Linked DNA regions of Ramlibacter pinisoli. The protein of the gene in region 1 interacts with the protein of each later gene in a pairwise test. Links are inferred from orthologs where the notes say so. Each region holds a gene or a part of one and is shown on either strand. Other genes may lie near its edges. The genes, in order: lpdA and GON04_RS04760.

Region 1 (3,304 bases):
CCGCAATCCGCGATCTGACCCGAGCGGGCCATTGCGAAACTCCAATCGCATCAATAAGTTACAAAGCGTCGTTCGCTTGACTTCGACTTTTCTGAACCTTACTCTCCGCGCGATGTTCAAGTGGCTCATCAGTTCCCTCGTGCTGGCCGGCGCCCTGTCGGCCCAGGCAGCGCCCTCGGCGCCGACGGACGATGACCAGCGCCTCACGGCCGACAAGGGCCTGCTGGTGCGGCTCGGGCAGGTGCGCGACCGCATCACCGACACCACGTCCGAGCTGGTCGTCACCGCCATGGGATTCATGGGGGTGCCGTACCGGCGCGGCGGCATTTCCGCCGAGACCGGGTTCGACTGCAGCGGCTTCGTCAAGGCGATGTACGAGCAGACGGTGGGCCTGATCCTGCCGCGGCGCGCCAACGAACAGGCCGCCGCCACCCAGGCGATCGACAAGAAGGATCTCCAGCCCGGCGACCTGGTGTTCTTCAACACCATGCGGCGGGCCTTCAGCCACGTCGGCATCTACGTCGGCGACGGCAAGTTCATCCATTCGCCCAAGCCCGGCGCCGAGGTGCGGGTCGAAGACATGGGCGTGGGCTACTGGAAGCGCCGCTTCGACGGCGCGCGGCGCGTGCTGCTGTCGCAGCAACAGCCGGCCCCGTCAATGGGCAACAGCCCGGCCGACAACCTCCCGACCGGCCCCTGAGCCGGCCTCCCTTCGTACTACAGCCGCCGGTGGGCGGCTGGCGAGGCTACTTGCGCGGCGGCGGGACGTCGGTGCAGGTACCGTGGGCGATCTCGGCGGCCATGCCGATCGATTCGCCCAGCGTCGGGTGCGGATGGATGGTCTTGCCGATGTCCACCTCGTCGGCGCCCATCTCGATGGCCAGCGCCACCTCGCTGATGAGGTCGCCGGCGTGCGTGCCGACGATGCCGCCGCCGAGGATGCGGTGCGTGTTGGCATCGAACAGCAGCTTGGTGAAGCCCTCGTCGCGCGTGTTCGCGATCGCCCGGCCCGACGCCGACCAGGGGAAGTGCCCCTTCTTGATGGCGATGCCCTGCGCCTTGGCCTGGTCCTCGGTGAGGCCCACCCACGCCACCTCGGGGTCGGTGTAGGCGACGCTCGGGATCACGCGGGCGTCGAACGCCACCTTCTCGCCGGCGGCGGCTTCCGCCGCCACGTGCGCCTCGTGCACGGCCTTGTGGGCCAGCATGGGCTGGCCGACGATGTCGCCGATGGCGAAGATGTGCGGGACGTTGGTGCGCATCTGCACGTCGACCGGGATGAAGCCGCGGTCGCTGACGGTGATGCCGGCCTTCTCGGCGCCGATCTTCTTGCCGTTGGGACTGCGGCCGACGGCCTGCAACACCAGGTCGTACACCTGCGGCTCCTTGGGTGCCTGTTCGCCCTCGAACCGCACCAGGATGCCGTCCTTGGTGGCTTCCGCCCCGACCGTCTTGGTCTTGAGCATGATGTTGTCGAACCGCGGGGCGTTCATCTTCTGCCACACGCGCACCAGGTCGCGGTCGGCGCCCTGCATCAGGCCGTCGAGCATCTCGACCACGTCGAGCCGGGCGCCGAGCGTGGAATACACCGTCCCCATCTCCAGGCCGATGATGCCGCCGCCCAGGATCAGCATCCGCTTGGGCGCGCTCGCCAGTTCCAGCGCGCCGGTCGAATCGACGACGCGCGGATCCTTGGGCATGAAGGGCAGTGAGACCGCCTGCGAGCCGGCGGCGATGATCGCGTTCTTGAAGCGGATCACCTGCTTCTTGCCAGTCGTGTCCTTGCCCGTGCCGGTGGTCTCCTCCACCTGCACCGTGTGCGGATCGAGGAAGGTGCCGTTGCCGCGCACGACAGTCACCTTGCGCATCTTGGCCATGGCGGCCAGTCCGCCGGTGAGCTTGCCGGTGACCTTGTCCTTGTGCGCCTTGAGCTTGGCGCGGTCGATGGCGGGCTTGCCGTAGGACACGCCCAGCGATTCGAAGTGGCTGACCTCGTCCATCACCGCGGCGACGTGCAGCAGCGCCTTGGACGGGATGCAGCCGACGTTCAGGCACACGCCGCCGAGCGTCGCATAGCGCTCGACCAGCACCACCTTCATGCCCAGGTCGGCGGCGCGGAAGGCAGCGGAATAGCCGCCCGGCCCGGCGCCCAGCACCAGCATGTCGCACTCGAGGTCGGCACCGCCGGCGTAGGTCGACGCCACCGGGGCCGGGGCCGGCGCCGCCGCCGGCGCCTGGGGCGCGGGCGCGGCCGGTGCCGGCGCAGGGGCCGCGCCCTGGGCCTCGAGCACCAGCAGCACGGAACCCTCGGACACCTTGTCGCCGATCTTGACCTTCAGTTCCTTGACGGTGCCGGCATGGCTGGACGGAATCTCCATCGAAGCCTTGTCGCTCTCCACCGTGATGAGCGATTGCTCCGCCTTGACGGTGTCGCCCGGCTTGACCAGCACCTCGATGACGGCCACGTCCTTGAAGTCCCCGATATCGGGGACCCGCACGTCGAGCAGGCTCATTTGGACTCCCTCATCTTCACGGTGAACACATCGAACGGCAGGGCAGAGTTGCGGTCGAACTCGCACCCGGCCGTGATGCCGGCTTCGGCCACTTCACGGGCCGTCTTCGCCTTGTTGTAGATCGAATGCATCGCCCCGAGGGCGAAGCTGCGTCCGGAGCCGATGCCCCAGAACTCCTTGAACTCGAACACCTCGCGGTAGCTGTACAGGCCGTAGATGCCGCTCGCGTTGGCGATGACCACGCTGAACTGGCTGGACTCGTACGGGTCGCTGTCCTCCTCCTTGGTCTGCAGGAAGAAGTTGTCCTTGAGGTAGGGATGCAGCTTGGTGAAGGTGTCGAACACCTCGTCCTTGCTGCCCAGGTGCAGGATCTCCCGCGGCATCGACGACATCGCCTTGCGCAGCACGGGGAAGTGCGCCACCGTGCCGGCCATGCCGATGTAGCTGGGCCCGCCATCGGTGTCGACGCGGAAGATCTTGGTGTTGTCCTCGTAGCGCTTGGACAGCATCGTGTCGCCAAAGGTCACCAGGGTATCGGCTGCGATGGCGATCTGCCCGGCCTTCTTCACTACGACAACGGTGGTCATTACGTCGAGGTCTCTTTTCTTCTTAGAGGAGCACGCGGCGGAAGTCCGCCAGGATGGCCCCCAGGTAGGCATTGAAGCGCGCGGCCGAGGCACCGTCGATGACGCGGTGGTCCCACGACAGCGACAGCGGCAGCATCAGCCGCGGCTGGAACTGCTTGCCATCCCAGACCGGTTCGGTCTGGCTGCGACAGACCCCGAGGATAG
Region 2 (3,398 bases), 590 kb from region 1 along the record:
GTTGCGCGCCACCGGCGTGCCTTCGGTGCCCGCCGGCAGGCTCTCCACCAGCGCCAGCCAGCCGGTCCATGGCCCGGGGCCGCCGGCCTTCAGTTCGATGGAGGCGCCGATGTAGCCGTTGAAGGGCAGGCCGTGCGCCACCCGCAGCGCCGCGCTGCGGCCCTGGCGCCGGCCGCGGGCCGTGTCCACCGGCAGCGGCCGGCCGCGTCCCAGCGCCTCCAGCCGGGCCTGCGCCTCGCTGCGGGCGGCGGCGGCCAGCGGTGCGTCCTCGCCCTTGGCGCCGGGCACGATCCAGTCGAGCGCCAGTTCGCCCAGACGGGCCCGCGCGGCGTCGGGAGCGGCCCAGCAGGTGTCGCAGTCGGCCGTGATGAAGCGTTCGAGCAGCGCGGCCGGGGCGGGCCGGCCATCGCTGGAGCAGGACGATTGCGCGCGAACGGCCGAGCCGGCCGCCACCAGCAGCACGAACAGGGCGACGGGACGGGCGAAGGTGGGCATGGGGGCGGCAGCGGCTTCCTACAATGCCGCATGTTCCCAGAAGTCGACGCCTCCCCGCTGCTGCAGCACCTCAACCCCGAGCAGCGGGCCGCCGTCACGCTCCCCAACGAGCACGCGCTCATCCTGGCCGGTGCCGGGTCGGGCAAGACCCGCGTGCTGACCACCCGCATCGCCTGGCTGATGACCACGGGCCAGGTGTCGCCGGGCGGCGTGATGGCGGTCACCTTCACCAACAAGGCCGCCAAGGAGATGATGACCCGGCTGGGCACCATGCTGCCGGTGAACGTGCGCGGCATGTGGATCGGCACCTTCCACGGCCTGTGCAACCGCTTCCTGCGCGCCCACTACAAGCTGGCCAACCTGCCGCAGAGCTTCCAGATCCTGGACACGCAGGACCAGCTGTCGGCCATCAAGCGGCTGATGAAGCAGTTCAACATCGACGAGGAGCGCTTTCCGGCCAAGGAAACCCAGTGGTTCATCGCCGGCTGCAAGGAGGACGGGCTGCGGCCGCAGGCGGTCACCGCGCGCAACGAGGAGGACCGCCGGAAGGTCGAGATCTACCAGCTGTACGAGGAGCAGTGCCAGCGCGAGGGCGTGGTCGACTTCGGCGAGCTGATGCTGCGCAGCTACGAGCTGCTGCGCGACAACGACCCGATCCGCCAGCACTACCAGCGGCGCTTCCGCCACATCCTGATCGACGAGTTCCAGGACACCAACCGGCTGCAGTACGCGTGGATCAAGATCTTCGCAGTCAACCCGGACGGCAGCCCCGGCGCCGGCAATTCGGTGTTCGCCGTCGGCGACGACGACCAGAGCATCTACGCCTTCCGCGGCGCCCGGGTGGGCAACATGGCCGACTTCGTGCGCGAGTTCGACGTGCGGCACCAGATCAAGCTGGAGCAGAACTACCGCAGCTACAGCAACATCCTCGATTCCGCCAACGCCCTGATCAGCCACAACAAGGGCCGGCTGGGCAAGAACCTGCGCACCGACCAGGGCCCCGGCGAGCCGGTGCGCGTGTACGAGTCGCCCACCGACCTGGCCGAGGCGCAGTGGCTGGTCGAGGAGATGCGCCACCTGGTGCGCGACCAGGGGACCGAACCGGGCCTGCGGCGCAGCGAGATCGCGGTGCTGTACCGCAGCAACGCGCAGAGCCGGGTGATCGAGACGGCGCTGTTCAACGCCGGCGTGCCCTACCGCGTGTACGGCGGCCTGCGCTTCTTCGAGCGTGCCGAGATCAAGCACGCGCTGGCCTACCTGCGGCTGCTGGAGAACCCGAACGACGACACCAGCTTCCTGCGGGTGGTCAACTTCCCCCCGCGCGGCATCGGTGCGCGCAGCATCGAGCAGCTGCAGGATGCGGCCCGCGCGGCCGGTTGCTCGCTGCACGACGCTGTCAGCGCCACCACCGGCAAGGCCGGCGCCAACCTGGGCGCGTTCGTGGCCAGGATCGACGTGCTGCGCGAGCAGACGCTGAACCTCAGCCTGCGCGAGATCATCGAGCTGGTGCTGCAGCATTCGGGCCTGGTCGAGCACTACCGGTCGGAGCGCGAAGGCGCCGAGCGCATCGAGAACCTGGAGGAACTGGCCAGCGCCGCCGAGAGCTTCGTCATGCAGGAGGGCTTCGGCCGCGACGCGGTGGCCCTGCCGGTCGACGAGCTGTCGCAGAGCCCCGCCAGCCAGGGCCTGGACCCCAACCAGCCGCTGCTCAACGAGCCCGCGCCCGACTATGTGGCGCCCGACGCGGAAACCGGCGAGACGCTGTCGCCGCTGGCCGCCTTCCTCACCCATGCCGCGCTGGAGTCGGGCGACAACCAGGCCCAGGCCGGCCAGGACGCGGTGCAGCTGATGACCGTGCACTCGGCCAAGGGGCTGGAGTTCGATGCCGTGTTCGTCACCGGCCTGGAGGAGGGGCTGTTCCCCAGCGAGCGCTCCATGTCCGACCACGAGGGGCTGGAGGAGGAGCGGCGGCTGATGTACGTGGCCATCACCCGGGCCCGCAAGCGCCTGTACCTGAGCTATTCGCAGACGCGCCTGCTGCACGGGCAGACCCGCTACAACGTGCGCAGCCGCTTCTTCGACGAGTTGCCGGAAGGCGCGCTCAAGTGGCTGACGCCGAAGAACCAGAACTTCGGCGGATCGGCCTTCGGCTTCGGCACCGGCTACGCCAGCACGCGCGCCGGCAGCGGTGGCGGCTCGTGGAGCCGCGACAGCCGTGACAACCGCGACACCTTCGCCAGCCCGCCGGTCCCGGTGCAGAAGGCGGCACCGTCGCACGGCCTCAAGTCGGGCATGCAGGTGTTCCACACCAAGTTCGGCGAAGGCACGGTGCTGTCCATCGAAGGGCAGGGCGACGATGCCCGCGCGCAGGTGAAGTTCGGCCGCCATGGCGTCAAGTGGCTGGCGCTGGCGGTGGCCAAACTAACGCCGGTGCCCTGACGCGACGGCGCCCCTCCACGGTCGGGTTGGCCGGCCATTGACCCCCGGCGGAGCTGGCGGGACACTGGCCGTCTTCATCCCTGGAGGTGTTCCATGCGCATCCTTCGCCTCGTCCTGTCCTTCCTGCTCCTGGCGGCGGCCAGCCTCACGGCATCGGCGGCCGGCGGCGGTGGCGGCTCCGACCTCGCGGTCGGTCCTTCCACGGCCCAGCGCCTGGCCACGGCCCAGAAGGCCATCGACGCCCAGGACTGGTCGGCCGCCCAGCGCGAACTGACCACGCTGCTGCGGGAGGAGCCGCGCAACCCCGACGCCCACACCCTGATGGGCTACACCATGCGCAAGCGGCCCAATCCCGACCTGGCCAAGGCGTTCCAGCATTACGAGCGGGCCATCGCCCTGGACCCCAAGCACAAGGGCGCGCATGAATACATCGGCGAGGCGTACCTGATGGAGAAGAAGCCGGC

The links.
Region 2: the proteins of lpdA (region 1) and GON04_RS04760 interact in binary tests that used the Escherichia coli proteins (3 or more experiments, as listed by UniProt). The link is inferred for Ramlibacter pinisoli from one-to-one orthologs.

What each region holds. Positions count from the first base shown.
Region 1 is NZ_WSEL01000003.1:154,458-157,761, forward strand. The notes cover bases 131-3,123. They hold lpdA (dihydrolipoyl dehydrogenase), read right to left. Parts: upstream 2,514-3,123; coding sequence 747-2,513; downstream 131-746. Other genes in these bases: GON04_RS01920 (C40 family peptidase), read left to right, coding at 131-700; GON04_RS01930 (Ntn hydrolase family protein), read right to left, coding at 2,510-3,100; aceF (dihydrolipoyllysine-residue acetyltransferase), read right to left, coding at 3,123-3,123. Outside these bases: more of GON04_RS01920, read left to right, coding at 113-130; more of aceF, read right to left, coding at 3,124-3,304. UniProt on the Escherichia coli protein: Lipoamide dehydrogenase is a component of the glycine cleavage system as well as of the alpha-ketoacid dehydrogenase complexes.
Region 2 is NZ_WSEL01000003.1:746,719-750,116, reverse strand. The notes cover bases 143-3,229. They hold GON04_RS04760 (UvrD-helicase domain-containing protein), read left to right. Parts: upstream 143-525; coding sequence 526-2,934; downstream 2,935-3,229. Other genes in these bases: GON04_RS04755 (tetratricopeptide repeat protein), read left to right, coding at 3,028-3,229; GON04_RS04765 (hypothetical protein), read right to left, coding at 143-495. Outside these bases: more of GON04_RS04765, read right to left, coding at 1-142; more of GON04_RS04755, read left to right, coding at 3,230-3,398. UniProt on the Escherichia coli protein: A helicase with DNA-dependent ATPase activity. Unwinds DNA duplexes with 3'-5' polarity. Translocates on single-stranded DNA with 3'-5' polarity. Initiates unwinding more efficiently from a nicked substrate than double-stranded DNA.